DNA from 3 places in the Actinacidiphila polyblastidii genome. Region 2 is predicted to be linked to each of the others. Evidence: predicted binding sites of a transcription regulator. Region 2 holds the regulator's gene; each other region holds the start of a gene.
What was found. The regulator HrcA, encoded in region 2, represses chaperone genes, less so after heat shock. The targets are predictions, from matches to a motif close to TTNGCACTCNGNNNNNCNGAGTGCNAA.
Positions count from the first base shown of each region.

Region 1 (10,372 bases), on a different contig from region 2:
CGGCCCGCCGCGACCACGGGGGCGCGGGGGCGCGGGGGGCGTCAGGCCGGGCCGGGGTGCTTGCGGCGGCGCAGGCCGGCCGCGGTGAGCCGGCGGACCAGTTCCCTGCTCCCGACCTCTATCGCGCCGAGCCTGACCGCGTCGGCGTACCGGGCGGCCGGGATGTCGTAGTGGTCGCGTTCGAAGGCGCGCGGCGGGGCGCCCAACCGGGCGGCGAAGGCGTGCAGTTCGGCGTAGGAGCTGTCGCTGACCAGGTGCGACCAGTGGCGGCCGTGGCCGGGCCAGGTCGGCGGGTCGATGTAGACCGGCACGCGGGCCTCACGCTCCCAGCGAGCCGACCGGGGCGACGGCCTCGCCGCGCGCCTCGCACACCCAGTGCGGGTCCTCGCCCAACTCCGGCTCGACGGCCAGGGCGTGCGGGTCCTCGCAGTACGGGCAGAGCGGCCAGCGGCCGCGGGTCTCCAGCAGGGCGTCCTGGACGTCCTGGGCGACCAGCCCGGGGACGAAGCCCGCGCCGTCCGGCCACTGCCCGAGCCACCAGCGGCGGCTGCTCACCGCGTCCTCCAGCACGGAGACGACGTCCGGTCCTGCCACGTCGCGCGCGGCGAGGTCGGCCAGCACCAGCGCGCGGGCGCCGTGCAGCACCGCTTCGAGCGCGTCGCCGGCCGCCCCGCCGCCGGGCTGCTCGCCGCCGGGTTCCGGGGCGCCGTGCGTCTCACTGTTCATGCCGCCATTGTCGCAAGGCGGCGGCCTTGACGGTGGCCACCGCCTGAAAATACCTTTCACCAGGTGACCTATAGCGTGAAGGAAACTTTCTCCCCGAGTGCCCGCGCCCTCCGCGGCGTGCCCGGCGCGCCCGTCCTCCCCGTCACGCCCCCCGACCCGGGGGCCCTCGCCGCCAAGGTCCGCACCCTCGCCCCCTCGATGACCCGCTCGATGCAGCGGGTCGCCGAGGCGGTCGCGAGCGACCCGGCCGGCTGCTCCCACCTCACCGTCACCGCCCTCGCAGTGCGCACCGGCACCAGCGAGGCGACCGTCGTCCGCACCGCCCGGCTGCTGGGCTACCCCGGCTACCGCGACCTGCGGCTCGCGCTCGCCGCGCTCGCCGCGCAGCAGGCCACCGGCGCTCCCCCCGCGGTCACCGCCGACATCGCCGTCGACGACCCGCTGGGCGACGTGGTGGCCAAGCTCGCCGTCGAGGAGCAGCAGACCCTCGCCGACACCGCGGCCCAGCTCGACACCGTGCAGCTGGAGGCGGCGGTCAGCGCCCTGGCCGCGGCCCGCCGCACCGACGTCTACGGGATCGCGGCGTCGGGCCTGGTCGCCCAGGACCTGGCGCAGAAGCTGCTGCGGATCGGGCTGATCGCGCACGCCCACGCCGACCCGCACCTGGCCGTCACCAACGCGGTGCAGCTGCGGCCCGGCGACGTCGCGCTGGCCATCACCCACTCCGGCAGCACCCACGACGTGATCGAGCCGCTGCGGGCGGCCTTCGACCGCGGCGCGACCACCATCGCGATCACCGGCCGCGCGGACGGCGCGGTCACCCAGTACGCCGACGTGGTGCTCACCACGGCCAGCTCGCGGGAGAGCGAGCTGCGTCCCGCGGCCATGTCGAGCAGGACCAGCCAGCTGCTCGTGGTGGACTGCCTGTTCATAGGCGTCGCGCAGCGCACCTACGAGTCCGCGGCGCCCGCGCTGTCCGCCTCGTACGAGGCGCTCGCGCACCGGCACACCCCGCGGGCGGGCCGCAGCTGACCCGTACGGCCGCCGCCCGCGGCACCCGTACGGTCCCCCGCCCGCACCCACCCGCGCCATCCCCCCACCAGCGCACCTGACCCATGCGAGAAGGATGAACGAGCCGCATATGACCCAGTACACCGAGCTGCGCCGCGAGTTGGAGACGCTGACCACCGAGGCGGTCCGGCCCGAGTTCGCCGAGATCGACCGCAGGTCGACCCTGGAGATCGCGCGGATCATGAACGGCGAGGACCTCACGGTGCCGTCCGCCGTGGCCGGCGCGCTGCCCGCGATCGCGGCGGCCATCGACGGCGTCGCGGCCCGTATGACCCGCGGCGGCCGCCTCGTCTACGCGGGGGCGGGCACCGCCGGGCGACTGGGCGTGCTCGACGCGAGCGAGTGCCCGCCGACGTTCAACACCTCGCCGGGACGCGAGGTGGTGGGCCTGATCGCGGGCGGCCCCGAGGCGATGGTCACCTCGGTCGAGGGCGCCGAGGACAGCAGCGAGCTGGCCGGCGCGGACCTGGCCGCGCTGGGGCTCGGCCCCGCCGACAGCGTGGTCGGCATCTCGGCGTCGGGGAGGACGCCGTACGCGGTCGGCGCGGTGGAGTACGCCCGCAGCGTGGGGGCGCTGACCATCGGCCTGTCGTGCAACGCCGGCTCGCCGCTGGGCGCGGCCGCCGACCACCCGATCGAGGTGGTGGTGGGGCCCGAGCTGGTCTCCGGGTCCACCCGGCTGAAGGCGGGCACCGCGCAGAAGCTGGTGCTCAACATGCTCTCGACGATCACCATGATCCGGCTCGGCAAGACCTACGGGAACCTGATGGTCGACGTCCGCGCCTCCAACGAGAAGCTGCGGGCGCGCTCGCGGCGGATCGTGGCGCTCGCCACCGGCGCGGGCGACGCGGCGATCGAGGCGGCGCTGACCGCCACCGACGGCGAGGTGAAGCCGGCGATCCTGACGCTGCTCGCGCACGTGGACGCGTCCACCGCCGAGCGGCTGCTCAGCGAGTCCAAGGGCCACCTGCGCGCCGCCCTGGAGGCGGCGCACGCCTGAGCGCACCACCCGGCGCAGGGTGCGCGACAAGGCGCCGCCCCCTCCGATGCGGAGGGGGCGGCGCCTTGTCGCGTGCGGCTTCGATCCCGGGGGGATCAGAAGTCCATGTCGCCACCCGGCATGCCGCCCGGAGCGGCCGCGGCGGCCTTCTCCGGCTTGTCGGCGATGACGGCCTCGGTGGTGAGGAAGAGCGCGGCGATGGACGCGGCGTTCTGCAGCGCGGAGCGGGTGACCTTCGCCGGGTCGATGATGCCCTCGGCGATCATGTCGACGTACTCGCCGGTCGCGGCGTTGAGGCCGTGGCCGACCGGAAGGTTGCGCACCTTCTCGACGATGACGCCGCCCTCGAGGCCGCCGTTGACGGCGATCTGCTTGAGCGGGGCCTCCAGCGCGAGCTTGACGGCGTTGGCGCCGGTCGCCTCGTCGCCTTCCAGCTCCAGCTTCTCGAACACCGCGGTGGCCTGCAGCAGGGCCACGCCGCCGCCGGCGACGATGCCCTCCTCGACGGCCGCCTTGGCGTTGCGCACCGCGTCCTCGATGCGGTGCTTGCGCTCCTTCAGCTCGACCTCGGTCGCGGCGCCGGCCTTGATGACGGCCACGCCGCCGGCCAGCTTCGCCAGGCGCTCCTGGAGCTTCTCGCGGTCGTAGTCCGAGTCGCTGTTCTCGATCTCGGCGCGGATCTGGTTGACCCGGCCGGCGACCTGGTCGCTGTCGCCGGAGCCGTCGACGATGGTCGTCTCGTCCTTGCTGATGACGACGGTGCGGGCGCGGCCGAGCAGGTCGAGGCCCGCGTTCTCCAGCTTGAGGCCGACCTCCTCGGAGATGACCGTGCCGCCGGTGAGGATGGCGATGTCGCCCAGCATGGCCTTGCGGCGGTCGCCGAAGCCCGGGGCCTTGACGGCGACGGACTTGAAGGTGCCGCGGATCTTGTTGACCACCAGGGTCGACAGGGCCTCGCCCTCGACGTCCTCGGCGATGATCAGCAGCGGCTTGCCGGACTGCATGACCTTCTCCAGCAGCGGGAGCAGGTCCTTCACCGCGGAGATCTTGGAGTTGACGATCAGGATGTACGGGTCGTCGAGCGACGCCTCCATACGCTCCAGGTCGGTGGCGAAGTAGGCGGAGATGAAGCCCTTGTCGAAGCGCATGCCCTCGGTGAGCTCGAGCTCGAGCCCGAAGGTCTGCGACTCCTCGACGGTGATGACGCCTTCCTTGCCGACCTTGTCCATCGCCTCGGCGATCAGCTCGCCGATCTGGGTGTCAGCGGCGGAGATGGAGGCGGTGGAGGCGATCTGCTCCTTGGTCTCCACGTCCTTGGCCTGCTCCAGCAGGGCGGCGGAGACGGCCTCGACGGCCTTCTCGATGCCGCGCTTGAGGGCCATCGGGTTGGCGCCCGCCGCCACGTTGCGCAGGCCCTCCTTGACCAGCGCCTGGGCGAGGACGGTCGCGGTCGTCGTGCCGTCACCGGCGACGTCGTCCGTCTTCTTCGCGACCTCCTTGACCAGCTCGGCGCCGATCTTCTCGTACGGGTCCTCGAGCTCGATCTCCTTGGCGATGGACACGCCGTCGTTGGTGATCGTGGGGGCGCCCCACTTCTTCTCCAGAACGACGTTCCGGCCCTTGGGGCCGAGAGTGACCTTGACGGCGTCGGCGAGCTGGTTCATACCGCGCTCGAGACCGCGCCGCGCCTCCTCGTCGAACGCGATGATCTTGGCCATGTGAAGTGGTCCTCCCGGGACGGAAATTACTGCTGAGGACCGCGCAGTGCCCGCGACGGACGGCCGGCCGGGCACCGGATCGGTCCGGCGTCCGACGGGCCTCACGACCCGGTCCAAGGTGGCACTCTCGCACGGAGAGTGCCAACGCCAATGATTAGCACTCACCCCCTTCGAGTGCAAGCGCCTCGGGGTGCCGGCGGCGCCGGGAGCGAGGTGGGAAGCGGGCGCGGACGGGGGCGGGCGCGGACGCACGGAGGGCCCGCACCCTCAAGGGGTGCGGGCCCTCCGGCGTGAAGCGCCGCGTCGATGGCCGAACGCGCCGGGATGCTCAGCCGGCCAGTCGGACCATGTCCGCCTGCGGCCCCTTCTGACCCTGCGAGATCTCGAACTCGACTCGCTGGCCTTCCTCCAGGGTGCGGTATCCGTCCATCTGTATCGCGCTGTAGTGGACGAAGACATCCGCACCACCGTCGACCGCGATGAAGCCGTAGCCCTTCTCCGCGTTGAACCACTTGACGGTGCCCTGAGCCATTCCTAACTCCCCTATTGCTGGCCCTATCGCGGCCCCGCACTTCGCGGGCCCGGGTCAGACCTCACCCGACCGAGTGCCCCTTACCGATGATCGGATGGGGGCCCTGGGGGGCGTGCGCCGGAACGCGTCGACCGCGGCTGAATGTATCTGCACGGATGCCCAGTGCAACAGGTCAATCGGACGAGAATTCCTGAGGCGACCCATCGGAAATACCCCGAGAAAAATCGATAATGCGGGGCATCTCGGGCCGGACATAAGGGATGAAAGGGAAATAACGTTCGTGAATTTGGCGATAAATCGTCGCACCTGCCGAACCTCCCGCGGCGGCGACCGACCTGCCTCGGGCAACTGTACAAGGTTTCAACCAAACCCGATCATGGGGGTGCCCCGCCCACCCTCGGGGTGGACGGGGCACCGACCGGGTCAGCGGCGATCAGCCGCCCGCGACCGCCGGAATGATCGAGACGCTGGCGCCGTCGGGCACCGCGGTGGCGAGTCCCTCGGAAAAGCGGACGTCGTCGTCGTTGACATAAACGTTCACGAAACGCCGGAGCTTTCCGGAATCGTCCAGAACGCGCGCCGAAATGCCCGCGTGATTCTTCTCCAGCGACGCGATCACCTCGGCCAGGGTGCCGCCGTCGGCCGGCACCTCGGCCAGGCCGCCGGTGTAGGTGCGCAGGATCGTGGGAATACGTACGGAAGCACTCATGCGAGGCCTGCCTCTCGGAACGCGTCAAGGGTGGGGCGGATGGTGGCGGTCGGCCCGGTGGTGGGAGCCACCGCGTCCAGGGTCTTCAGGCCGTCGCCGGTGTTGAGCACGACGGTCTCGGCGGCCGGGTCGAGCTGCCCGGACTCGATGAGCTTCTTCAGCACGCCGACGGTCACCCCGCCCGCGGTCTCCGCGAAGATGCCCTCGGTGCGGGCCAGCAGCTTGATCGCGTCCACGATCTGCTCGTCGTCGACGTCCTCGACCGCTCCGCCGGTGCGCCGCGCGATGTCCAGGACGTACGGGCCGTCCGCCGGGTTGCCGATCGCCAGCGACTTGGCGATGGTGTCGGGCTTCACCGGGCGGACCACGTCGTGACCGGCCTTGAACGCCGCGGAGACCGGCGAGCAGCCCTCCGCCTGGGCGCCGTAGATGCGGTAGGGCTTCTCCTCGACCAGGCCGAGCTTGATCAGCTCCTGCAGCCCCTTGTCGATCTTGGTGAGCTGGGACCCGGAGGCGATCGGGATCACCAGGTTGTCCGGCAGCCGCCAGCCGAGCTGCTCGGCGATCTCGTAGGCCAGCGTCTTGGAGCCCTCGCCGTAGTACGGGCGCAGGTTGACGTTGACGAAGCCCCAGCCCTCGCCGATCGGGTCGCCGATCAGCTCGGAGCAGAAGCGGTTCACCGCGTCGTAGTTGCCCTCGATGCCGACCAGCTCGCCGCCGTACACCGCGGCCATGACGACCTTGCCGGCCTCCAGGTCGTGCGGGATGAACACGCAGGACCGGAAGCCCGCGCGGGCCGCGGCCGCGCCCACCGCGCCGGCCAGGTTGCCGGTGGAGGAGCAGGACAGCGTGGTCAGGCCGAAGGTGCGGGCGGCCTCCAGCGCGATGGCCACGACGCGGTCCTTGAAGGAGTGCGTCGGGTTGCCGGAGTCGTCCTTGACGTACAGGCCGCCGGTGATGCCCAGCTCGCGGGCGAGGTTGTCGGCCTTGACGAGCTTGGTCCAGCCCGGGTTCAGGTTCGGCTGGTCGGCGACGTTCGCGGGGACCGGGAGCAGCGGGGCGTACCGCCAGATGTTCGCCGGGCCGGCCTCGATCCGCTCGCGCAGGCCCTCCGGGTCGCCGAGCGGCAGGTCGTAGGCCACCTCAAGGGGGCCGAAACACTCCTGGCAGGCGAAGATCGCACTGAGCGGGAAGCGGGTGCCGCACTCGCGGCAGGAGAGCGCCGCGGCGGGTCCGAACGCCGCGGAGGCGACAGCGGCGTGATCGACGGTTTGCGCAGCCATGATGGCGAGGCCCTTTCTCCTCATCTTCCTCACGCCGCAGGTCGCGTCGCGAGACGGAATTGGCACCTTCCCCACCGTGTGACCTCGCGGTCGGCGGGAGGGTTGCCGGGGCTTCAACGGGCCGTTCCCTCTGCCCCTCTGGATGAGCGGTATGCAGTTGTCGGCATACGACCCCCGGCATGCGGTCGCCGTACGCGTTGTTCAAGACTGTAACCGACAAGCCGGACGGCCGAGGATGCGGTCCGTACCGCGAGACGGCCTCCGGGCGCCCCACCGGGCGCCCGAAACGCCGCATCGACCAGGGAGAAGAACGACACGTGCTCGATGAGGTGGAGCGCTGGCTGGAGCGCAGGTCGTGGTCGGCCGCGGACCGTCCGCTCGACCTGCTGCTGGCCGCGAAGCGTGCCGCGGGCGAGCGCGGCACGGTCAGCGTGGTGCTGCCCGCGCTCGACGAGGAGGCCACCGTCGGGGCGATCGCGGCGACCATCCGCCGCGACCTGATGAGCGCCGAGATGCCGCTGGTCGACGAGCTGGTCGTGGTCGACTCCGGGTCCCGCGACGGCACGGCCGCGGCGGCCGCCGCCGCGGGCGCCACGGTGGTGCGCCGCGACGACATCCTGCCGCGGCTGCCCGCCGCGCCCGGCAAGGGCGAGGTGCTGTGGCGCTCGCTGCTCGTCACCCGGGGGGAGATCGTCTGCTTCGTCGACGCGGACCTGCGCGAGTTCGACTCGCGGTTCGTCTCCGGCATCGTCGGGCCGCTGCTCACCGAGCCGTCGGTGCAGCTGGTCAAGGCGATGTACGACCGGCCGCTGGAGACCGGCGCGGACGTGGTGCCGGCCGGCGGCGGCCGGGTCACCGAGCTGGTGGCGCGGCCGCTGCTGAACCTGCACTGGCCGCGGCTCGCGGGGTTCGTGCAGCCGCTCGGCGGGGAGTACGCGGCGCGCCGCTCGCTGCTGGAGCGGCTGCCGTTCCCGGTCGGGTACGGGGTCGAGCTGGGCATGCTCGTCGACGCGCTGGGCCTGGTCGGCCTGGAGGCGCTCGCCCAGGTGGACGTCGGCGTGCGGCACCACCGGCACCAGGACGGGCAGGCGCTGGGGCGGATGGCCGCCGCCATCTACCGCACGGCGCAGCTCAGGCTGGCGCGGGGGCATCTGGTGCGGCCGCGCCTCACCCAGTTCGACCGGGCCGGGTCGGAGTTCGTCCCCACCACCCACCCCGTCGACACGGACGAGCGCCCTCCGATGCGCGACGTCCCGGAATACCGCTCCCGCCCCGCGGCCTGACCGCTGCGCTGGGCTTTCAGCCCGGGGCCTTTCAGGGGCGCGGGGAACTGCGCGACCAGCCACCACGACGGCTGCACCTCGCCACCGGCCCGAGGGGGCAACTCCCGTCGCCGACCGGACCACCGACCGGCGGCCGCTTGCCCGCGCAGTTCCCCGCGCCCCTGGTGCGGCGCAACCCCCACCGCGATCCGGGCGCAGCCCGGAGACGGGGCGCGGGCCCGGCGCGGTCCGGGCGCGGGCCGGGGAGGGGGCGCGGGCCCGGCGCGGGCCGGGGAGGGGGCGCGGCTCGGCGTGAGGGGGCGGGAGGTTTGAGGGGGGGCCCGAAGGGCTAGGCACACGGCATGGAGGCATCGCAACGCGCCGCCCGGATTCTGGTGGCCTCGAACCGCGGCCCGGTTTCGTACACGAAGACCGCAGACGGAGGGCTGACCAGCAGAAGAGGCGGCGGCGGCCTCGTCTCGGGCCTGAGCGCGATCGGCCCGGACGCGGACGCCCTGTGGGTGTGCGCCGCGCTCTCCGAGGGCGACCGGGAGGCCGTGCGGCAGGGCGTCGGCGAGCCCGGCTCGCACATGATCGCCGTGCCGCCCGAGGTCTTCGCCGCGGCCTACAACGGCATCGCCAACTCCACGCTGTGGTTCGTGCACCACATGCTGTACCAGACCCCGCTGGAACCCGTCTTCGACGAGTCGTTCGAGTCCGAGTGGGCCGCGTACGAGGAGTACAACGCGGCCTTCGCCCAGGCCCTCGCGGACGACGCGGCCGAGGGCGCCGCCGTGCTGGTGCAGGACTACCACCTGACGCTCGTCCCCGCGCTGCTCCGCGAACTCCGCCCCGACCTGCGGATCGGCCACTTCTCGCACACCCCGTGGGCCCCGCCGGACTACTTCCGGCTGCTCCCGGACGACGTGGCGCGGCGCGTGCTGACCGGCGTCCTCGGCGCGGACCGCGCCGCCTTCCTGACCCGGCGCTGGGCGGACGCCTTCGCCGCGTGCTGCGTGGACGTGCTGGGCGCGACGCTGTCCGAGGACGGGCAGGCCGTGACGTACCAGGGCCGCACCACCCGGCTGGGCGTGCACGGCCTCGGCGCGGACGCGGACTTCCTGCGCGAGCGCGCGCACCGCGACGACGTGGCGGAGCGGATCACCGCGCTGCGCGCCGAGACCGGCCCCGGCCGGCGGCTGATCGTCCGGGTGGACAGGACCGAGCTGTCGAAGAACATCGTGCGCGGCCTGCACGCCTACCGCCGGCTGCTGCGCGTGCACCCGGGCTGGCGCGAGCGCGTCGTGCACGTCGCCTTCGCCTACCCCTCGCGCCAGGACCTGGCCCTGTACCGGGACTACACCGCCGAGGTGGCCAGGCTCGCCGAGGAGATCAACGACGAGTTCGGCACCGCCGACTGGCAGCCGGTGCTGCTCAGGATGGACGACGACTTCGCCCGCTCGCTGGCCGCCTACCGGCTGGCCGACGTGGCCCTGGTCAACCCGATCCGCGACGGCATGAACCTCGTCGCCAAGGAGGTCCCGGTCGTCTCCGACAACGGCGTCGCCCTGGTGCTGAGCCGGGAGGCCGGCGCGTATGAGGAGATGGCGGCCGACGCGCTCACCGTCAACCCGTACGACATCCGGGCCACCGCGGAGGCGCTCAACGCCGCGCTGACCATGCCGGAGGCCGAACGCGCCGACCGGACCAAGCGCCTCGCCGACGCCGCCACCGCGCTGCCGCCGTCGAAGTGGTTCCTGGACCAGCTCGACGCGCTGGGCGGCTAGCCCGCCCTCAGCGCCTCCCGCTCAGTCCGAGCCGGAGCCGTCCCGCCATGGCCGTACGCGCGAGGTAGGGCTCGACGGCCTCCGCCGGGGCCACGCGGGCGAGCGGGGCCAGCCCGACCAGGACGGCGGTCGGCCCGCCCGCCCGGACGAACGCCGCCCACCGCTCCCCCACCGCCACCCGCATCAGGTGCTCGCAGCCGTCCAGCCGGACCACCGCGTGCTCCGGGCCGGCCGCGGTCACCCGCTCGCCGATGTCCGGCAGCCGCCGTGACGGCGGCGCCAAC
Region 1 is NZ_JAZEWV010000054.1:17,680-28,051, reverse strand. Features, by position in the region: gene V2S66_RS33265 (DUF4031 domain-containing protein) at 42-311, opposite strand; gene V2S66_RS33260 (hypothetical protein) at 319-726, opposite strand; gene V2S66_RS33255 (MurR/RpiR family transcriptional regulator) at 790-1,758, shown strand; gene murQ (N-acetylmuramic acid 6-phosphate etherase) at 1,868-2,797, shown strand; gene groL (chaperonin GroEL) at 2,893-4,515, opposite strand; gene V2S66_RS33240 (cold-shock protein) at 4,844-5,047, opposite strand; gene V2S66_RS33235 (MoaD/ThiS family protein) at 5,481-5,756, opposite strand; gene thrC (threonine synthase) at 5,753-7,039, opposite strand; SAM riboswitch class I at 7,057-7,188, opposite strand; gene V2S66_RS33225 (glucosyl-3-phosphoglycerate synthase) at 7,357-8,322, shown strand; gene V2S66_RS33220 (alpha,alpha-trehalose-phosphate synthase (UDP-forming)) at 8,664-10,088, shown strand; gene V2S66_RS33215 (hypothetical protein) at 10,096-10,372, opposite strand, start outside.
Region 1: groL (chaperonin GroEL) is a predicted target of HrcA. The motif match lies at 4,634-4,660, and genes of this name have one in related genera.

Region 2 (10,372 bases):
TGCTGGAAGACCCGCGGGCGCCGGGTGCGCACCCCGTCGTCCGCGGCCAGCGCGCGGGCCGGACCGCCGCGGTGGGTGACCCAGTGCGTGGTGCCGCGGATCTCCACCGCGCTGCCGCGCCCGGTGTGGTCGGGGCGGGCGTCGCCGAGGTGCTGGGCGGCGCGCACCGGGTGCGGCTGCAGATCGCCGCGCTGCCCGCCGACCCGGATGTCGAGGGCGCGCGGCTCGTCGCCGTCGCCGAGGCCGTCGAGCAGGTGCAGGCGGCCGCCGGCGGTCCAGGCGACGCGGACGCCGTCGGTGGCGGCATGCCGCGCGTAGAACTCGCCCTGCGGGGTGTGCCGCCGCAGCTGCGTGCCGTCGGGCAGGCTGGAGTACAGCGCGCCCTGGCCCTCGTGGTCGGAGAGGAAGGCGATCCGCCCGCCCACCCACATCGGGCACTCGATGTTGCCGTCGAGGTCCTCGTGCACGCGGTGGAACGCGCCGCCGCCGTCCGGGTCGAGCCACAACTTGCCCGCGGTGCCGCCGCGGTAGCCCTTCCAGTACGCCGCCTCGCGGCCCATGGTGACCGACAGCAGCAGCACCGCGCCGTCGGGGCCGTACGCCACGTCGCCCACCGGCCCGTACGGCAGCGTGGTGAACGCGCCGCCGTCCAGCGGGAGTCGGCGCGCCCAGGTGCGGCGCAGGCTGGCCCGGCCGTCGGCGGTGGTGACCACCGGCAGGCCGTCGGGGGTCCAGGTGCGCACCGCCGTACGGGCGTTGCCCCAGTAGGTCAGCCGGGTCGCCGGGCCGCCGTCGAGCGGCGCGAGGTGCACCTCGGGGGCGCCGTCGCGGGTCGACGTCCAGGCGATCAGGTCGCCGCCGGGGGCGATCCTGGGCCGGCCGACGGGCATGTTGTCCGCGCTGACCCGCCAGGCCCGGCCGCCGTCCAGCGGCGCCACCCACACGTCGTCCTCAGCGGTGAAGGCGATCACGTCGCCGTGCGGATGCGGGTTCCTGAGGTACGAGGGCTGCGGCGGCCTCGGATGCGTCGTCACCGGCCCAGCCTAACTTCGATCAACTCGGCGTCGCAGTACGGTGGACGCAGTCGCCCAGGCCGCCCACGTCGAAGACGGTCCGGCCGCCGGCCACGGCGGTCAGCCGGCCGCGGACGCAGGTGTCGTCCTGCTGCTCGGTCACCGTGCCCTGCACGGTGATCCTCTGCTGGTCCTCGGTGCGGCCCAGGCAGTCGACCTTCACCTGCCGGCGGCCGGTGGAGGCGCTGCACGACAGCCACTGGACCTTCACGTGGTCGCTCCTGAGCGCGTGGGTGGCCAGTTGGTCGGTGGTGACCGACACCGCGCTCTCCGAGAGGCCGTCCGCGGGGTCGCACCCCGACGCCCCGACGAGCAGGGCCGCGGTCGTCGCCGTCAGGGCCGCGACCGCCCAGATCTTCCCGTTCCGTCCCATCCCCCCACGGTGCCCCCGCGCCGCGGTCCGGTCCATCCCCCGAACGGCCGATACGCCCCTTACGGGACAGGGCGGTCGACGCGGCACCTCCGGCCGGCACTCCTGAGGTGACCGTCGTCATGAGGGGCGCCCAGTGCGGTGGCGGCGACCTGCGGCCGGGCCTCGTCGACGGCAGCGGCCGACGGGCGTACGCCGGGCGCGGCCGCCGCGCCCGCCGCCGGATCGACGCCCACCGCTGCGCCGCGTGCGGGCACCTGGAGCTGTTCGCGACGCACGGGGACCGAACGGGCCGGTCGGGCTCAGTCCCAGCCGCGCAGCGTGACGCCGGGAGGATCGCCGGCCAGGTGCGCGCGCAGCGCGCCCGCCGCGCTCGGCACGAAGGCGCCGGGCAGCGCGCCGGTGTCCGCCCACGCGACCGCCGCGTGCTTCTCCGGTTCCCGGTTGGACAGTTCACCGGTCCACGCGTACGCGGCGAACACCACCGTGACGAACCCGCCGGGCGACTGCGCGCCCCAGGCGCCGTGGACGAGATGGGCCAGCACGAGGTCGTCCTCGCGGACCGACAGGCCGGTCTCCTCGTGCAGTTCGCGCACCGCCGCCGCGGTGACCGGCTCGCCCGGTTCGCGCTTGCCCGACGGCAGGTCCCACAACCCCCGCCCGAACCTGGCCCGTTCGCCGCGGCGCAGCAACACGACCCGCCCGGCCGCCCGGTCGTGCACGATGACCGCGGCGACCAGCATCGTCATCGCGCCGACGGCCGCCGGACGCACGGGCGTTCGCGGCGCGGGGCCGGGCGGAGGGGAGCCGGGCGGCGGGCTGCCCGGCGGCGGGTGCGGCGCCACCGGTCAGGACCAGCGGCCGGTACGGGTGAGCAGCAGCGCGGTGGCCGCGACGCCCGCGGTGGACGTGCGCAGCACGGTCGGGCCGAGCCGGTACGCGGGCGCGCCCGCCTGCGCGAACGCCGCCGACTCCTCCGGCGCCACGCCGCCCTCCGGGCCGACCACCAGGACCAGCGAACCGGCCGCCGGCAGCGCGGCGGTGGCCAGCGGCGACGAGCCCTCCTCGTGCAGCACGCCGGCGAAGTCCGCGCCGCGCAGCAGCTCCGCCACCTGACGGGTCGTCATCGCCTCGGTCACCTCGGGGAACCGCAGCCGGCGCGACTGCTTGGCCGCCTCCCTGGCCGTGGCGCGCCACTTGGCCAGCGACTTCGCCCCCCGCTCGGCCCGCCACTGGGTGACGCAGCGCGCCGCGGCCCACGGCACGACGACGTCGACCCCGGCCTCGGTCATGGTCTCCACGGCCAGCTCGCCGCGGTCGCCCTTCGGCAGCGCCTGCACGACGGTCACCGAGGCGGCGGGCCGGGGTTCGGCGCGGACCTCCCGGACGTCGACGTACAGCACGTCCTTGCCCTCCACCGCGGCCACCAGACCGAACGCGCCGCGCCCCTCGCCGTCGGTGAGCACGACCTCCTCGCCCGCCGTCAGCCGCCGCACCGACACCGCGTGGCGGCCCTCCGGGCCGTCGAGGGCGATCCGGGTCGGCGAGCCGTCCAGCGCGGCGGCGGGCACCAGGAACACCGGCGCCGTCATGCGCCCGCCTCCCGCGCGGCGCGCAGCTCCGCGGCGAGCGTCTCCACCAGCGCCCCCGCGGGCAGCTCGCGGGCCAGCCGGTGCCCCTCGCCGGCCCACAGCGCCATGCCGTGCGGGTCGCCCGCCTCGGCCGCCGCCCGGCGCAGCGCCGAGGTCAGGTGGTGCACCTGCGGATAGCCGGGCGGCGCGTCCTGGCCGTGCTCGCGCAGAAAGCGGTTCAGCAGGCCGCGGGCCGGGCGGCCGGAGAACGCCCGGGTCAGCTCGGTGCGCGGGAACGCCGGATCGGTGAGGGCCTTCTTGTGCACGGGGCTCGCGCCGGACTCCGGGCAGACCAGGAAGGCCGTGCCGAGCCCGGCGGCGTCGGCGCCCGCGGCCAGCACGGCGGCGATCGCGCCGCCGCGCATCAGGCCGCCGGCGGCGACGATCGGCAGCCGCACGGCGTCACGCACCCGCGGGACCAGGGTGAGCAGGTCCACGCCCGAGCCGTCCAGCCGGGGGTCGTCGCGGTGCGTGCCCTGGTGGCCGCCGGCCTCCACGCCCTGCACCCACACCGCGTCCGCGCCGGCCTCCTGGGCGGCGAGCGCCTCGGCCGGCGACGTCACCGTCACGACGGTGTACGTCCCGGCCTTCGCGAAGGCCGCCAGCACGCCGGGGTCCGGGCAGCCGAAGGTGAAGCTCACCATCGGCACCGGGTCGGCCAGCAGCGCCGCCACCTTCGCCTCGTACGCGTCGTCCGCGCCGGCGTCGGGATCGCCCAGCTCGGCGCCGTACCGGGCGGCCTCGGCGGCCAGCTGCCCGGCGTACGCCGCCACCGCGGAGCGGTCCGCGGCCGGCGGCTGCGGCAGGAACAGGTTCACCCCGAACGGCCGCGAGGTCAGCTCCCGCAGCCGGCGGACCTCCTCGCCCATCGCCTCCGGAGTCCTGTACCCGGCGGCCAGGAACCCGAGGCCGCCCGCGGCGGCGACCGCCGCGGCCAACCGCGGCGTCGAGCCGCCGCCGGCCATCGGCGCCTGGATGATCGGACACGCCGAGAAGGCGGAGAGATCGGTCAACGCGGACATGCCGCCATCCTCCCACGCCCCGGGCATGCCCCCGTTTCCCAGCGGCCCGCGACGGGCTCCCCCGCCCACCGGCCCGCCACCGTCCGGCGGGCCGGCGACGGCGACGGCAGCACCACCGGGCCGGTGGCGAACCGCGGGCGGTGTCCGCGAGAAAACGTCCTCGCGCCCAGCGCAGGGCACTGCGCCCCCCAGGGGCGCCGGGGGGGCGCAGCGCACGCCGCCAGGTGAACGGCGGTCGTGTTAACGCCCGTTGAAGGCGTCCTTGAGGCGGGAGAAGAGGCCCTGCTGGCCGGGGGCGAACTGGCCGGTGGGGCGCTCCTCGCCGCGCAGCTTCGCCAGCCGCCGCATGAGCTCCTCCTGGTCGGGATCGAGCTTGTGCGGCGTGACGACCTCGACGTGGACCACGAGGTCGCCGCGGCCGCCGCCGCGCAGGTGGGTGATGCCGCGCTGGTGCAGCGGGATCGACTGCCCCGACTGGGTGCCCGGCCGGATGTCGATCTCCTCAAGGCCGTCGAGGGTCTCCAGCGGGCATTTCGTGCCAAGCGCGGCCGCGGTCATCGGGATGGTGACCGTGCAGTGCAGGTCGTCGCCGCGGCGCTGGAACACCTGGTGCGGGACCTCGCGGATCTCCACGTACAGGTCGCCGGCCGGGCCGCCGCCGGGGCCGACCTCGCCCTCGCCCGCGAGCTGGATACGGGTGCCGTTGTCGACGCCCGCGGGGATCTTCACGGTCAGCGTGCGGCGCGAGCGCACCCGGCCGTCGCCCGCGCACTCCGGGCACGGCGTCGGGACGACGGTGCCGAAGCCCTGGCACTGCGGGCACGGCCGGGACGTCATGACCTGGCCGAGGAAGGAGCGGGTGACCTGGGACACCTCGCCGCGGCCGCGGCACATGTCGCAGGTCTGCGCCGAGGTGCCGGGCGCGGCCCCCTCGCCGTTGCAGGTGCCGCAGGTGACGGCGGTGTCGACCTGGATGTCCTTGGTGGTGCCGAAGGCCGCCTCGTCCAGCTCGATCTCCAGCCGGATCATGGCGTCCTGCCCGCGCCGGGTGCGCGAGCGCGGTCCGCGCTGCTGCGACTGTCCGAAGAAGGCGTCCATGATGTCGCTGAAGTTGCCGAAGCCGGCGCCGAAGCCGCCCGGCCCGCCGGCGCCGCCGGCCGCGGACAGCGGATCGCCGCCGAGGTCGTACACCTGCTTCTTCTGCGGGTCGGAGAGCACCTCGTAAGCGGCGTTGATCTCCTTGAACCGCTCCTGGGTCTTCGGGTCCGGATTGACGTCCGGGTGCAGTTCGCGGGCGAGGCGCCGGAACGCCTTCTTGATCTCGTCCGGTCCTGCGTCGCGGCGTACGCCGAGCACGGCGTAGTAGTCCGTGGCCACTTACGACTCCGCCAGGATCTGTCCGACGTAACGTGCCACTGCGCGTACCGCTCCCATCGTTCCGGGGTAGTCCATGCGGGTCGGTCCGACCACGCCGAGTTTGGCGACTGCCTCGTCGCCCGAACCGTAGCCGACTGCCACCACGGAGGTGGAATTGAGGCCCTCGTGAAAATTCTCATGCCCGATGCGCACGGTCATCGTCGAGTCCCTGGTCTCGCCGAGCAGCTTCAGCAGGACCATCTGCTCCTCCAGTGCTTCCAGCACGGGCCGGATCGTCATCGGGAAGTCGTGGTTGAACCGGGTGAGGTTCGCCGCGCCCCCGAGCATGATGCGCTCCTCCTTCTCCTCGACGAGCGTTTCGAGGAGGGTGGCGAGCACCGTCGCGACGGCCGGCCGGTCGTCGGGTTCGAAGCTCTCCGGCAGGTCCTGGACCTGCGGCGGAACGTCGCTGAAGCGGCGGCCGACGATCCGGCTGTTGAGCCGGGCCCGCAGGTCCGCGAGCAGGGTCTCGCCGACCGGCGCGACGCAGTCGACGATCCGCTGCTCGACCCGGCCGGTGTCGGTGATCAGCACCAGCATGAGCCGGGCGGGCGCCAGCGACAGCAGCTCCACGTGCCGCACCGAGGAGCGGGTCAGCGACGGGTACTGCACGACGGCGACCTGCCGGGTGAGCTGCGCCAGCAGCCGCACCGTGCGGCCGACCACGTCGTCGAGGTCGACGGCGCCGTCGAGGAAGTTCTGGATGGCACGGCGTTCGGCGACGGACAGCGGCTTGACGCCGGCCAGCTTGTCGACGAAGAGCCGGTAGCCCTTGTCGGTGGGGATGCGGCCGGCGCTGGTGTGCGGCTGCGCGATGTACCCCTCGTCCTCCAGCACCGCCATGTCGTTGCGGACCGTGGCGGGCGAGACGCCGAGCTGGTGCCGCTCGGTCAGCGCCTTGGACCCCACCGGCTCCTCGGTGCCGACGTAGTCCTGAACGATCGCACGCAGCACCTCGAGTCTGCGTTCGCTCAGCATCGTGCACCTCCAGCCCCGGGATCTCGGACGTCCTGCCTGGCACTCCGCCGTTTCGAGTGCCAGCTCTCCCGCAGCCAGTGTACGGCGAGGCGGCAAGGGCTCGGCAAGACCGGCTCGGTATCGGACATCGCGCGACGGCGGGGACGGGCGGGGACGGAAGGACGCATTCACGGCCGGGTCGGGACAACACGCACGGCCGGGCAGGCGGGCGCGGGCGGCCGGGCGGCGAGCGCACGGCGACGGTAGCGTCATCCCCGTGGACGGTGCGGACGAGGCCGGCGGCGCGGTTCCGGCCGGGCCCGCGTGGGAGCAGCTGGCGCCCGGGGTGGCCCGGCGGCGGCTGCCCTTCCTCGACGTGACGATCGGGCTGGTCGTCGGCGCGGACGCGGTACTGCTGGTCGACACCGGTTCCACCCTGGGCGAGGGCGCGGAGCTGCGCGACCAGGTCGCGGCGCTGACCGGCCGCCCGGTCACCCACGTGGCGCTCACCCACGGCCACTTCGACCACGTCTTCGGCGCGGCCGCGTTCCCGGACGCCCGGGTGTGCGGGGAGCGGTCCCTCGCCGGGTACCTGGCACGCGAGCGGGAGCCGCTGCGCGCGGCCGCGGTCGCGTACGGCGTCGACCCGCGGGAGGCGGCACGGGCCGCGGCCGCCCTGCGCGCTCCTGACCTGCCGGTGGCCGGGGAGCTGGCGCTCGACCTCGGGGGCCGGCCGGTGCGGCTGCTGCACCCGGGTCCCGGGCACACCGGGCACGACCTGGTGGTGCTGGTGCCCGGCGCGGGCGCCGGCGACCCGCCGGTGGTGTTCTGCGGCGACCTGGTGGAGGAGTCGGGGGAGCCGCAGGCCGACGAGGACGCGGTGCCCGCCCGCTGGCCGGGCACGCTGGACGCGCTGCTGGCGGCCGGCGGCGAGACCGCGCGGTACGTGCCGGGGCACGGCGCGGTCGTCGACGCCCGCTTCGTGCGGGCCCAGCGGGACACGCTGGCCCGGCGGTTCGGCGCCGCCGGCTGAGCCGGACGGCCGCCGCTGGCTACCATCACCCCCATGCGCAGCCGCAGTTACGACGCCGATCTGACCCCGCCCTGGAAGAAGCAGGGACCCGCCCCCGAAGTGGCCGCGGAGGCCGACCTGGTGGTCGAGGAGGCCGCCACCGGCTTCTGCGGCGCGGTGGTGCGGGTGGAGAAGACCGCGGAGGGCCTCACCGTCACCCTGGAGGACCGCTTCGGCAAGCACCGGGTGTTCCCGATGGCGCCGCGCGGCTTCCTCATCGACGGCAGGACGGTGACGCTGGTGCGGCCCGCCGCCGCGCCGGCGCCCCGCGGCCCGCTGCTGTCCGCCTCCGGCTCGATCGCGGTGACCGGCGCGAAGGCCCGCGTGGCGCGGGCCGGCCGGATCTACGTCGAGGGCCGGCACGACGCCGAGCTGGTCGAGCGGGTGTGGGGGCACGACCTGCGGGTCGAGGGCGTCGTCGTGGAGTACCTCGAAGGCGTCGACGACCTGCCGGCCCTGGTGGCCGCCTTCGGGCCCGCCCCCGACGCCCGCCTCGGCGTGCTCGTCGACCACCTGGTGCCCGGCTCGAAGGAGTCCCGCATCGCGGCGTCGGTCACCGGGCCGGACGTCCTGGTCGTCGGCCACCCCTACATCGACGTGTGGGAGGCGGTGAAGCCGTCGTCGGTCGGCATCCCGGGGTGGCCGCGGGTGCCTCGCGGCGAGGACTGGAAGACCGGCGTCTGCCGGGCGCTCGGCTGGAGCGACCTCAGCACCGGTGAGGCGTGGCAGCGGATTCTGTCCGCCGTCAGCTCCTTCCGGGACCTGGAGCCGGAGCTGTTGGGCCGCGTCGAGGAGCTCATCGACTTCGTCACCTCCCCCTGACCCACCGGGCTTCGCCCGGAAGCCGCCTCCGACCGCCCGCCGGCCGGTGGCCCGGACGCGATCGCGACTGCCCCTCCGGGCCGGTGGCCAACCGCGCGCCGCGCGGCGGCTGAGCGCGCAGTTCCCCGCACCCCCTCAAAAACGGGCCCGCGCCCGCGCAGGGCCTCGCCCCCAGCAGCCCACCACCGGGCGGTGGACAGGGGGCGCGGCGTCAGTCGACGAGGTCGCGGACGACGGCGTCGGCCAGGAGGCGGCCGCGGAGGGTGAGGACGGCGCGGCCGAGGGCGTAGGGGCCGGGTTCGAGGAGGCCGTCGCGCAGGGCGCGGGCGGCCGCGCGGGCGCCCTCGTCGGCGAGCAGGTCGAGCGGGCAGCCCTGGGAGAGCCGCAGCTCCAGCAGGATCCGCTCGACCCGCCGGTCCTCGGCGGCCAGCACCTCGCGGCCCGCACCCGGGCTGCGCCCCTCGCCCAGGGCCTGCGCGTACGCGCCCGGGTGCTTGACGTTCCACCAGCGCACGCCGCCGACGTGGCTGTGCGCGCCGGGGCCCGCGCCCCACCAGTCCGCGCCGGTCCAGTACAGCTCGTTGTGCCGGCAGCGCCCCTCGGGGGTGGTCGCCCAGTTCGACACCTCGTACCAGGAGAAGCCCGCGGCGGCGAGCCGCTCCTGCGCGATCAGGTAGCGGTCGGCGTGCACGTCGTCGTCGGTCGTCGGGACCTCGCCGCGGCGGATCCGCGCGGCCAGCCGGGTGCCCTCCTCCACGATCAGCGCGTACGCCGAGACGTGGTCGGGACCGGCCCCGACGGCCGCGTCGAGGGAGGCCCGCCAGTCGTCGTCGGACTCCCCCGGGGTGCCGTAGATCAGGTCGAGGTTGACATGGTCGAAGCCGGCCGCGCGGGCCTCGGCGACGCAGCGCTCCGGCCGCCCGGGGGTGTGGGTGCGGTCCAGCACCTTCAGCACGTGCTGCCGGGCGCTCTGCATGCCGAAGGAGATCCGGTTGAAGCCGCTGTCGCGCAGCCGCGCCAGATAGGCGGGGTCGACGGACTCAGGGTTGGCCTCCGTGCTGACCTCGGCGCCCGGCGCCAGCCCGAACTCGGTGCGGATCGCATCCAGCATCCGCCCGAGGTCGGCCGCCGGCAGCAGCGTGGGGGTGCCGCCGCCGACGAAGACCGTCTCGACCGGCCGCGGGTCGTCGCCGAGCACCTTGCGGGCCAGCCTGACCTCGTCGATCAGCACGTCCGCGTAGTTCTCGCGGGAGGCCGGCGCGCCGCCCGAGCCGCGCAGCTCGGTCGCCGTGTAGGTGTTGAAGTCGCAGTAGCCGCAGCGGGTCGCGCAGTACGGCACGTGCACGTAGAAGCCGAGCGGCCGGTCGGCCGCGCCGGCCAGCGCGTGCGCCGGCAGGGCGCCGTCGGCGGGCACGGGTTCGCCGTCGGGGAGTACGGAAGGCATCCTCCCAGTATCCGGCACGCCCGCGGTGTCCCGGCCGGGCCGCCGTCCAGGCCGGGCCGCCGTCCCGGCCGGCGTCAGGCCCGCAGCACCAGCAGCGCCAAGTCGTCGGCGGGCGGCTCGGCGTCGAAGTCGTGCACGGCCCTGCGGATGCGCTCGGCGACGCCGGCCGCGTCCAGGCCCGCGCAGTCGCGCAGCGCCGCCGCGAGCCCGTCCCCGTCGTCGAACTGGCGGGGGCCGTGGCGGCGTTCGGTGACGCCGTCGGTGACGCACAGCAGCACCTCGCCGGGCGCGAGGTCGAAGGACTGGGCGGTGTAGCGGGCGTCGTCGGCGATGCCGAGCAGCAGCTGCGGGTCGGCGGCGGGCCGTACCGAGCCGTCCGCGGCCAGCAGCAGCGGCAGCGGGTGGCCGGCGGAGGCCAGCGTGCACCGGGCGCCGGCCGTACGCCCCTGGCCCGCTCCGTCCCGGCGGTACGGCGTGACCTCGCCGTACAGCAGCGACAGGAAGCGGCCCTGGCCGCCGTCCCAGGTCGCGGTCTCGGCGAGCAGGGCGGTGGCCGCCTCGTCGG
Region 2 is NZ_JAZEWV010000017.1:26,056-36,427, reverse strand. Features, by position in the region: gene V2S66_RS20590 (S41 family peptidase) at 1-1,034, opposite strand, end outside; gene V2S66_RS20585 (hypothetical protein) at 1,054-1,446, opposite strand; gene V2S66_RS20580 (NUDIX domain-containing protein) at 1,746-2,192, opposite strand; gene V2S66_RS20575 (16S rRNA (uracil(1498)-N(3))-methyltransferase) at 2,292-3,035, opposite strand; gene V2S66_RS20570 (nitronate monooxygenase) at 3,032-4,096, opposite strand; gene dnaJ (molecular chaperone DnaJ) at 4,337-5,473, opposite strand; gene hrcA (heat-inducible transcriptional repressor HrcA) at 5,474-6,490, opposite strand; gene V2S66_RS20555 (MBL fold metallo-hydrolase) at 6,747-7,502, shown strand; gene V2S66_RS20550 (DUF3097 domain-containing protein) at 7,536-8,363, shown strand; gene hemW (radical SAM family heme chaperone HemW) at 8,575-9,807, opposite strand; gene V2S66_RS20540 (SpoIIE family protein phosphatase) at 9,882-10,372, opposite strand, start outside.

Region 3 (10,372 bases), on a different contig from region 2:
GCCGCTCCTGAAGCTTCTCGCGGTCCCAGTCGGAGTCGGTGGTGGAGATCTCCGCCTTGATCTGGCCGATCCGGCCCTCGATCTCGGCCTTGTCGCCGGCACCGTCGACGATCGTGGTGTCGTCCTTGGTGACGGTGACGCGGCGGGCGGTGCCCAGCAGGTCGAGACCGGCCTGGTCGAGCTTGAGGCCGACCTCCTCGGCGATGACCGTGGCGCCGGTCAGCGTCGCGATGTCGCCGAGCATGGCCTTGCGGCGGTCGCCGAAGCCGGGGGCCTTGACCGCGACGGCGTTGAACGTGCCGCGGATCTTGTTGACCACCAGCGTGGACAGGGCCTCGCCCTCGACGTCCTCGGCGATGATCAGCAGCGGCTTGGAGGCGCCGGCCTGGATGACCTTCTCCAGCAGCGGCAGCATGTCCTGGATGGAGGCGATCTTGCCCTGGTGGATCAGGATGTACGGGTCGTCGAGGACGGCCTCCATACGCTCCTGGTCGGTCACGAAGTACGGCGACAGGTAGCCCTTGTCGAACGCCATGCCCTCGGTGAAGTCCAGCTCCAGCCCGAAGGTGTTGGACTCCTCGACGGTGATGACGCCGTCCTTGCCGACCTTGTCCATCGCCTCGGCGATCAGCTCGCCGACCTGCTTGTCCTGGGCGGACAGCGCGGCGACCGCGGCGATGTCCTCCTTGCCCTCGATGGCGCGGGCGGAGGCCAGCAGCTCGTCCGAGACGGCCTTGACGGCCGCGTCGATGCCCTTCTTCAGGGCGGCCGGGGAGGCGCCCGCGGCGACGTTGCGCAGGCCCTCGCGGACCAGCGCCTGGGCCAGCACGGTCGCGGTGGTGGTGCCGTCGCCCGCGATGTCGTTGGTCTTGGTCGCCACCTCCTTGACGAGCTGCGCGCCCAGGTTCTCGTACGGGTCGTCGAGCTCCACCTCGCGGGCGATGGTCACGCCGTCGTTGGTGATGGTCGGGGCGCCGAACTTCTTGTCGATCACGACGTTGCGGCCCTTGGGGCCGATCGTGACCTTCACGGTGTCAGCGAGCTTGTTGACGCCGCGCTCCAGGGCGCGGCGGGCGTCCTCGTCGAACTTCAGAATCTTGGCCATGCCTGCGAACTACCTCGTCTACTCGTCAGATGTCGTCGTCAGTCGTCGTGCAGAACGGTGAGGACGGTCAACGAAACCGCCCCGGGACCCGGCCTCTAGGACACGGACACCCGGGGCGGGATCACGGCTGCGCGTGGAGCCGGAGAGATTACTTCTCGACGATCGCGAGGACGTCGCGAGCCGAGAGGACGAGGTACTCCTCGCCGTTGTACTTCACCTCGGTGCCGCCGTACTTGCTGTACAGCACGACGTCGCCGACGGCGACGTCGAGCGGCAGGCGGTTGCCGTCCTCGAAGCGGCCCGGGCCCACGGCCAGGACGACGCCCTCCTGGGGCTTCTCCTTGGCGGTGTCCGGAATGACCAGGCCGGAGGCCGTGGTCTGCTCGGCATCGAGCGGCTGGACCACGATGCGGTCCTCGAGCGGCTTGATGGCAACCTTGGTGCTGGCGGTCGTCACGATCCGACCTCCCCCTTCAAAGGGCTCACGGGAGTGTCTGTCTGGGTCGGCGACCTGGTAGGCCCGTCGTCGCGGGTGCCGGACCTGCCCGTCGCTGAGTTCTGGCACTCAGCGGTGCCGAGTGCCAGAACTGAGACTAGGACGCACTTAGCACTCGGTCAAGCGGAGTGCCAGGCGACCGCTCACCTGGCGGTACCCGGCGCCCGGCGGGGGCGGCGTCGGGCACGGCCGCGGAGGGCGAGAATGGCCGGGTGGACGTCGACGGATTCGGGGAGCTGCTGCTGCCCGCAGGGCAGGAACTGCTGGACGAGGTGCGGGAACTGGCCCCCGGGGAGGAGCTGGCCGCGGCCACCCGGCTGCGGCGGACGTACGACGCCCGGCTGGTGTCCGCCGCGCTGACGCAGGGCCGCCTGCGGCAGCGCGCCGCCGCGAAGTTCGGCGCGGCGGACGCGCGCCGGATGTACTTCACGCCGGACGGCGTCGAGCAGGCGACCCGCACCACCGTGGCCGCCCACCGGGCGGAGCGCTTCCGCGCGCTGGGCGTGCGCAGCGTCGCCGACCTGTGCGGCGGCATCGGCGGCGACGCCGTCGCGCTGGCCCGCGCCGGCATCGGGGTGCTGGCCGTCGACCGCTCCCCGCTGACCTGCGCGGTGGCCCGTGCCAACGCGGAGGCGCTGGGCCTCGCCGACCGGATCGAGGTGCGCTGCGCGGACGTCGCGGACGTCGTCCTCGACCCGTACGACGCGGTGTTCGTGGACCCGGCGCGCCGGTCGGGCGGCAACCGCACCTTCGACCCGGAGGCGTACTCGCCGCCGCTGTCGTGGGCGGTGGCGGCCGCCCGCCGGGTCCGGTACGCCGCGGTGAAGGTGGCGCCGGGCATCCCGCACGACGCGGTGCCGGGCGACGCGGAGGCCGAGTGGGTGTCGGACTCCGGCGACGTGAAGGAGGCCGCGCTCTGGTTCGGCACCGCCCCCGGCACCGTGCGGGCCACCCTGCTGCCCTCGGGCGCGCAGCTGGCCGCCGCAGGCGCACCGCCGCAGGCGCCGGTGCGGGCGCCGGGACGTTTCCTCTACGAGCCGGACGGCGCGGTGATCCGCGCGCACCTGGTCGCCGAGGTGGCCCGCGCGCTGGACGGCGGCCTGATCGACCCGACGATCGCCTACGTCACCGCCGACGCGCCGCACCCCACCCCGTACGCGACCGGGTACGAGATCAGCGACGTGCTGCCGTTCGGCCTCAAGCGGCTCAAGGCGCTGCTGCGCGAGCGCGAGGTGGGGACGCTGACGGTGAAGAAGCGGGGTTCCGCGGTGGAGCCTGAGGAGGTCAGGCGGCGGGTGAAGCCGCGGGGCCCGCACGCCGCCACGGTGTTCCTGACCCGGGTGGCAGGCGCGCCGTCGATGCTGATCGGCGCACCGCTCGGCCCGCGGTCCGCTCAGACGTAGTCCTCCAGCGGCGCCACCGTGAAGCCCTGCGCGGCGATGGAGCGCAGCATGTTCCGCACCATCGCGGTCATCGACTCGCCCTTGAGCTCGGAGGGCCCGCGGAAGTGCGCGAGGACGATGTCGCCGGGATGGTATCTGCGTCCGGGGTCCTGGAAGGCCACGTCCTTGATCTGCATGGACTCCCGCCACAGGATGATCGCCCGCAGGCCGCCGCAGGACCGCACCGCGGCCCGGGTGGCCGCGTCGTAGTCGCCGTAGGGCGGCCGGAAGAGGCCGGGCCGCACCCCGTACTCGCGGGTGAGCCTGGTCTGCTGCTCGCAGATCTCCTGGCGCTGCCGGGCCGGGCTCCGGGTGGGCAGGTCGGGGTGGCTGAGGGTGTGGTCCTCTATCGGGTTCCCCAGCGCCTGGAGGGGTTTGAAGAAGGCGTAGTCGTTCCTGATGATGTCGTCGGTCAGGAACATCGTGAACGGTATCCGCAGGTCCTTCATCATCTGGACGAACCGCGGGTCCTTCTCCGCGCCGTCGTCGAAGGTCACGAAGACGATCTTCCGGGTGGTGGGTATCCGGCTGACCACGGGTATCTGCCCGCCGCCGGTGCGCACCGGCTTGACCGCGGGCGGCGCCGGCGGCGGCGGCAGCAGCGGGACGCCCCACCTGCGGAAGGCCGCGGCGCGCGCGGCCCTGGCGGCGGCCGGGTTCCGGCCCGGCGCCGCGTGCACGGCAGGGGTCGCGGCGGGCGTCCGCGCCGCGGCGGCCGGGGCGCCGGGCGCCGAGCAGCCCGCCGCCAGCAGCAGGCCGAGCAGGGCCAGGAGCGGCCGTGCGGCCGCCGTCGGGTTGCGCATACCGGTGGAACCTCGCCCCTGTGCAGAACTCCGCGGCCACGAACGCGGGGCTGCTGCCGTCGGCGCCCGGTCGTGCGATCACCCTGGGTGATGCGGATTCCTGGCCAAGGGTTCCGCCGCGGGGCCGCCGGTACGGGCGGTACCGGAGCGGTCGCTCCCGGTCAGCCGGCGCGGGTCCCGTCGGCCGGGGGCTCGACGGAGACCGAGACGAAGCGCCAGCGGTGCACCGGCCGCCGCACCAACTCGGCCGGCGGGTCGGCGAGTTCGGGCAGCTCCGCGGCGTAGGGCGCGTCCCACCAGGTGAGCACCAGGACCCGGTCGCCGGGGGCGGTGAGGAACTCCCTGCGGCGCGGCTCGCCGGCCAGTGCGGCCGCCTCCTGCCGCGCCCAGTCGAGGAGTTCGGGCCCGCGGCCCTCCGCGGCCGCGGCCTCCCACATCAGCGTCACGGTCATCCGTACAGGTTGTCCTTGCCGGTCTCGTGCGCGTGGTCGTGCGCGTGGTCGTGACCGTGACCGTGGCCCTGCGGGTGGCCGTCCTCGTGCGGGTCGGGGTGGCTGTGGCCGGGCACGGAGACCTCGGTGACCGGCAGTGAGGAGTCCGCGGGCAGGTCGAGCGTGGACGCCGCGCGGCCGCGCGCGACCATCTCGGACCCGAGGGAGGCGACCATCGCGCCGTTGTCCGTGCACAGCCCGGGCCGCGGCACCCGCAGCCGGATGCCGGCGCCCTCGCAGCGCTCCAGCGCCAGCGCGCGCAGCCGGGAGTTGGCGGCCACGCCGCCGCCGATCATCAGATGGTCGACGCCGTTGTCCTTGCAGGCCCGCAGCGCCTTGCGGGTCAGCACGTCCACCACCGCCTCCTGGAAGGACGCGGCCACGTCGGCGACCGGCACCTCCTGGCCGTCCCTGCGGCGCGCCTCCACCCAGCGCGCGACGGCGGTCTTCAGACCGGAGAAGGAGAAGTCGTAGAGCGGGTCCCGGCCGCCGGTCAGGCCGCGCGGGAAGGCGATCGCGGCGGGGTCGCCCTCGCGCGCGTACCGGTCGATCACCGGGCCGCCGGGGAAGCCGAGGCCGAGCACCCGGGCCACCTTGTCGAACGCCTCGCCCGCCGCGTCGTCGATGGTCGCGCCGAGCGGCCGCACGTCGCTGGTGATGTCGGGTGCGAGCAGCAGCGAGGAGTGGCCGCCGGAGACCAGCAGCGCCATCGTCGGCTCGGGCAGCGGCCCGTGTTCGAGCTGGTCGACGCAGATGTGCGAGGCGAGGTGGTTGACGCCGTAGAGCGGCTTGCCGAGGGCGTAGGCGTACGCCTTGGCGGCCGACACGCCGACCAGCAGCGCGCCGGCCAGGCCCGGTCCCGCGGTGACCGCGACCGCGTCGAGGTCGCGGGCGCTCACCCCGGCCTGCCGCAGCGCCCGCTGGATGGTCGGGACCATCGCCTCCAGGTGGGCGCGGCTGGCCACCTCGGGGACGACCCCGCCGTAGCGCGCGTGCTCGTCGACGCTGGACGCGACCGCGTCGGCGAGCAGCGTGCGGCCGCGCACGACGCCGACACCGGTCTCGTCGCACGAGGTCTCGATGCCCAGGACCAGGGGTTCGTCAGCCATGGTTGTCCTCAGTGGTGTTCAGTACGGGCTGCCGCGCGGGGTCGGCGAGGCGCATCACCAGCGCGTCCACGTTCCCCGGCTGGTAGTAGCCCTTGCGGAAGCCGATCGGCTCGAAGCCGAAGCGCTGGTAGAGGCGCTGGGCGCGGGCGTTGTCGACCCGCACCTCCAGCAGCACCTCGTGGCACTCGGCGGCGGTCGCGGCGCGCAGCAGCACCGTGAGCAGCCGGGCGCCGAGGCCGGTGCTCCAGTGGTCGCGGGCGGCGGCGATGGTCTGCACGTCGCCGGTGCCGGCCACCGCGGCAAGGCCCGCGTAGCCGACCAGCCGGCCGTCGGCGGGGTCCTCGGCGACCACGTAGGTGCGCGTCGCGGCGGGGTGGCGGGTGTCGGCGAGCTCCGACCAGAACATGCCGCGGGACCAGGCGTCCTCGGGGAACAGGTCGTGCTCCAGGGCGATCACCGCGTCCAGGTCCCACCAGCGCATCGCCCGCAGGACGACGCCCGCGGGCCGCGCCGCCCCGGCCGTCGGGTGCGTCACTTCGGCAGTACCGCCTTGTAGCCCGCGGGCACCTGCGCGTCGGGCCGGCGCAGGTACAGCGGCAGCGGCGGGTCGAAGGGCGTGCCCTCGGCCAGCCGGTGCGCGGCCAGCGCCGCCAGCGCGCCGGCCGACTGGTGCGCGGGGTCGGGCCGGTGGCCGGTGAAGACGTCCGGGTAGAGCGCCGCGCCGGCGCCCACCGACGGCAGGTCCGTCAGCGCGGTCGGCAGCTGCCCGGGACGGTCCACCGCGGGCCCCTCGGCACGGTGCAGCGGGCCGTCGTAGCGCGCCCAGTAGACCTCCTTGCGGCGCGCGTCGGTCGCCACCACGAAGGGGCCTTCGAGCCCGGCCTCGCCGGCCGCCCAGGCCAGCCCGTCGAGCGTGCACACGCCGTGCACCGGCACGCCGAGCGCGTCGCCGAAGGCCGCGGCGGTGACCAGGCCGACGCGCAGGCCCGTGTACGGGCCGGGTCCAGTGCCGACCACGATCCCGGTCACGTCGGAGAGCGGCCGCCCGGCGGTCGCCAGCACCCGGTCGACGGCGGGCACCAGCAGCTCGCCGTGCCGGCGCGCGTCGATCGCCGTGGACTCGGCGAGCACCCGCTCCCCGTCGTGCAGGGCGGCGGTGACGGCGGGCGTGGCGGTGTCGAAGGCAAGCAGCAGCACGCGCCCAGCCTACGGCGCGTGCACGTGCCGCCGGGGCGGCGGGCGGCAACGCTGGTACGGTCGACCTCCCGAAATCGCACCAAAGCGCGACATAGACGCCATACAGGACCGCGATCGGAGAGTGGGAGCGCCCCTTGCCACGGAAGCCACGCACGCATCGCGTCACCGCCCTGTCCGCAGGGATCGCGTCGGGGATCGCCTCCCGCGTCCCGGCCCGGGTCCGCCGGTGGCGGCCGCCGATCCCCGGCCGGCCGGGCGCTCCTGAGCTGCCGCGCGTCCCCCCGGGCGCGCTGGTCGCGGCGCTGCTGACGGCCGCCTTCATCACGCTGGGCGCGCTCGCCTCCGACGCCTCCGACGCGGCGCCCGAGGAGGCCGCGGCGGCCACCAGGGGCGGAGTGGCCAGGACCGCGCACGGCCTGACCGCGGCCCGCCAGAACGGGCTGCCGCCGCGGTCGGGCAGCGGGGCGCGGGTCGTCTACAGCGTCGCCCGGCGCCAGGTGTGGCTGGTCGGCCCGGACGAGCGGGTGCGCCGCCGCTACCAGGTGACGCCCGGCGGCACGCCCCCGCCGGGCGGCACCCACACGGTCTTCGCCCGCCGCGCCCTGGGCGTCGGCGGCGACGGCCGCCGCGTCGAGCACGCGGTGTTCTTCGCGCAGCTCGGCGACACGAACGTCGGGTTCAGCGCGCCCGTCGAGCCGCTGCCGGCGGGGCGGCTGGCGGAGCGGGCGAAGCTCGGCGCGGCGATCAGGGAGAGCCGGGCGGACGGCCAGGCGCTGTGGCTCTTCGCCACGATCGGCAGGACGGTCGAGGTGATCGGCTAGCGGATTCACCCCTACGGGTGAGCCCGCCGCGCCGCGCTCAGGCCGCGTCCCGCCGCTCCGGCGCCTGCCGCGGCTCGTCGCCGGGCGGCGTGGAGACGGTACGGGCGGCGGCCCCGGCCGCCAGCAGGTCCCGTACGGACGGGGCCGTCGTGGCGGTGGGCGGTGCCGGTACGGGGTCGTGGTGCGGGTCCTGCGGGTCCTGCGGGTCCTGGGCCGCCATGCGGGCCTCCCCATCAGACGAACTTAGGTGTGCCTTACGGGGCGTCTCCCCCAGCACACCATGCCTGTGCGCTGCCGCGCAACATCTTCCCGACACGATGTCGGCGCCATCCCCTCCCACCCTGCGCCGGGCGCGCGGCCGCCCTCCGGGCGCAGCCCGGGGCCTTCCAGGGGCGCGGGGAACCGCGCGACCAGCCACCACGACGGCTGCACCTCGCCACCGCCCCCGGAGGGGCTGCCGCTGTCGCTACCGGGCCACCGACCGGCGGCCGGTCACCCGCGCCCCCGGCAGGGCGCGACACACCAGGGGCGCGAGAAACCGCGCGACCAGCCACCACGACGGCTGCACCTCGCCACCGCCCCCGGAGGGGCAGTCGCTGTCGCTACCGGGCCACCGACCGGCGGCCGGTCACCCGCGCCCCCGGCAGGGCGCAACGCCCACCGCCGTCCGGGCGCAGCCCGGGACCTTCCAGGGGCGCGGGGAACTGCGCGGCCAGCCACCACGACGGCTGCACGTCGTCACCGCCCCCAAAGGGGCAACTCCCGTCGCCGACGGACCACCGACCGGCGACCGGTCACCCGCGCCCCCGGCAGGACGCAACGCCCACCGCCGTCCGGGCGCAGCCCGGGGCCTTTCAGGGGCGCGGGGAACCGCGCGACCAGCCACCACGACGGCTGCACCTCGCCACCGCCCCCGGAGGGGCAGTCGCGGTCGCTACCGCGCCACCGGCCGGTGGGGGGGGTCAGCGGGGCGGCGCAGCCAAAGGGGTGAGGTCCTCGGTGGCCCAGCGCGGACCCACACCGGTCACGGTGACCTCGCGGACATCCTCGACCCCGCCGGGCGCAACGGCGTCGCGCCCGATGACGACATGGAGCCGGGCCTCGGAGAGGTCCTCGACCTTGCCGTCGCCCCACTCCACCACGACCACCGACTCCGGCAGGGACACGTCGAGATCGAGGTCCTCCATCTCGTCGAGCCCGCCGCCGAGGCGATACGCGTCGACGTGGACCAGCGCGGGTCCCCCGACCAGCGAGGGATGCACACGGGCTATGACGAACGTCGGGGACGTGACCGCCCCGCGCACCTGGAGTCCCTCGCCGAGCCCGCGGGTCAGCGTCGTCTTGCCGGCGCCGAGCTCCCCGCTGAGCAGGACTAGGTCGCCGGGGGTCAGCAGGGTGGCGAGCCGCCGCCCCAGCTCGTGCATGTGCGCGGCGGTGCGGACGGTGAGCCGGACGGCGGGAGCGTCCTGCGCGGTACCCCCGGGGTAACGGTCGTGCGGTGTGCCCATATCGGCGAATGCTACGCGTCGAGCGCCGGGGCCGTGAGCGCGCGCAGCGGCTCGGGCACCGGAGCCCGCACCGAGTCGGCCGCCCCGGCGATGAGCCGGGCGAGTGCGGAGTTGACCAGCTCGGGCCGTTCCAGGATGACCAGGTGCCCGGCGCCCTCGACGACCAGCAGCTCGGCGCCCGGCAGCTTCTCGGCGATGCCCACGCTGTGCGCGCTGGGCGTCAACAGGTCCTTGTCCCCTGCCAGTACGAGCCCGGGAAGGCCGTCCAGCTCGGCGAGCGCCTCGCCCTTCTCGTGCTCGGTGAAGGCCGGGTAGAACTCCGCGACCACGTCGATCGGGGTGGCCTCGATCAGCCGCTCGGCGAACCGCTCGACCGCCGGGTCGATGTCGTCGGAGCCGAAGGAGTAGCGCTTGATGACGCCCGCGAAGAGGTCGGCGGTGGCCCGGCGTGTCCGCTCCACCAGGTCGACCTGGCTGCCGAGCACGCGCAGCGCTCCGGGCGCGACGAGCCGGAAGGCGCGCGCGGCGGCCGCGGGCAGGCCCAGGGTGACCGCGGCGAGCTTGCCCGCCGAGGTCGACACGAAGGCGACGCCCGCGACGCGCTCGCGCACGTACTCCGGGTACTGGTCGGCGAACGCCATCACCGTCATGCCGCCCATCGAGTGGCCGACGAGCACCACCGGGCCCTCGGGCACGGCCGCGTCGAGGACCGCCTTGAGGTCGCGGCCGAGCTGGTCGATGGTCGCGGGGCCGCCCGCCACCTGGTCGCGGCCGCGCTCGCTGCGGCCGTGGCTGCGCTGGTCCCAGTAGACCGCGCGGACGCTGCCGCGCAGCGCGGCCCGCTGGAAGTGCCAGGAGTCCTGGTTCAGGCAGTAGCCGTGCGAGAAGACGACGGTGACCGGCTGGGCCGCGCGCCGGGGGCGGCCGCGCAGCCAGCCGCGCCTGGCCGGCGGCTCCGAGGGGGCCGGCGCGGCCTCCTCGGTCTCGTAGTACAGCTCGGTGCCGTCCTCGGCGGTCGTGCTGCCCGGAGCGCCGCGCAGGGTCCCGTACGGGCCTGCCGCGTCCAGCGCGAGGCGGGCCCTGCGGCGGGTGCCGCGGCCCACGGTGACGCGCTCTATCGCCACGCCCGCCGCCGCACCGGCCGCGAGGACGCCGACGGCCGCGCCGACCAGGCCGGCCCGCTCCCAGGCCACGTTCTCCCCCATGGTCAGCCGCCGGTGTGGACGCGGGGCACACGGGCGCCGATCCGCGTCACGATCTCGTAGGCGATGGTGCCGCAGGCGCGCGCCCAGTCCTCCGCGGTGGGCTCGCCGCGGTCGCCGGGGCCGAAGAGGACGGCCTCGTCGCCGGGTTCCGCGGCGTCACCGCCGAGGTCCACCACGAACTGGTCCATCGCCACC
Region 3 is NZ_JAZEWV010000004.1:152,349-162,720, forward strand. Features, by position in the region: gene groL (chaperonin GroEL) at 1-1,105, opposite strand, end outside; gene groES (co-chaperone GroES) at 1,254-1,562, opposite strand; gene V2S66_RS07445 (class I SAM-dependent methyltransferase) at 1,814-3,004, shown strand; gene V2S66_RS07450 (polysaccharide deacetylase family protein) at 2,995-3,846, opposite strand; gene V2S66_RS07455 (hypothetical protein) at 4,008-4,298, opposite strand; gene tsaD (tRNA (adenosine(37)-N6)-threonylcarbamoyltransferase complex transferase subunit TsaD) at 4,295-5,446, opposite strand; gene rimI (ribosomal protein S18-alanine N-acetyltransferase) at 5,439-5,927, opposite strand; gene tsaB (tRNA (adenosine(37)-N6)-threonylcarbamoyltransferase complex dimerization subunit type 1 TsaB) at 5,978-6,643, opposite strand; gene V2S66_RS07475 (hypothetical protein) at 6,778-7,464, shown strand; gene V2S66_RS07480 (hypothetical protein) at 7,502-7,684, opposite strand; gene tsaE (tRNA (adenosine(37)-N6)-threonylcarbamoyltransferase complex ATPase subunit type 1 TsaE) at 8,427-8,972, opposite strand; gene V2S66_RS07490 (alpha/beta fold hydrolase) at 8,984-10,177, opposite strand; gene alr (alanine racemase) at 10,180-10,372, opposite strand, start outside.
Region 3: groES (co-chaperone GroES) is a predicted target of HrcA. The motif match lies at 1,710-1,736, and genes of this name have one in related genera.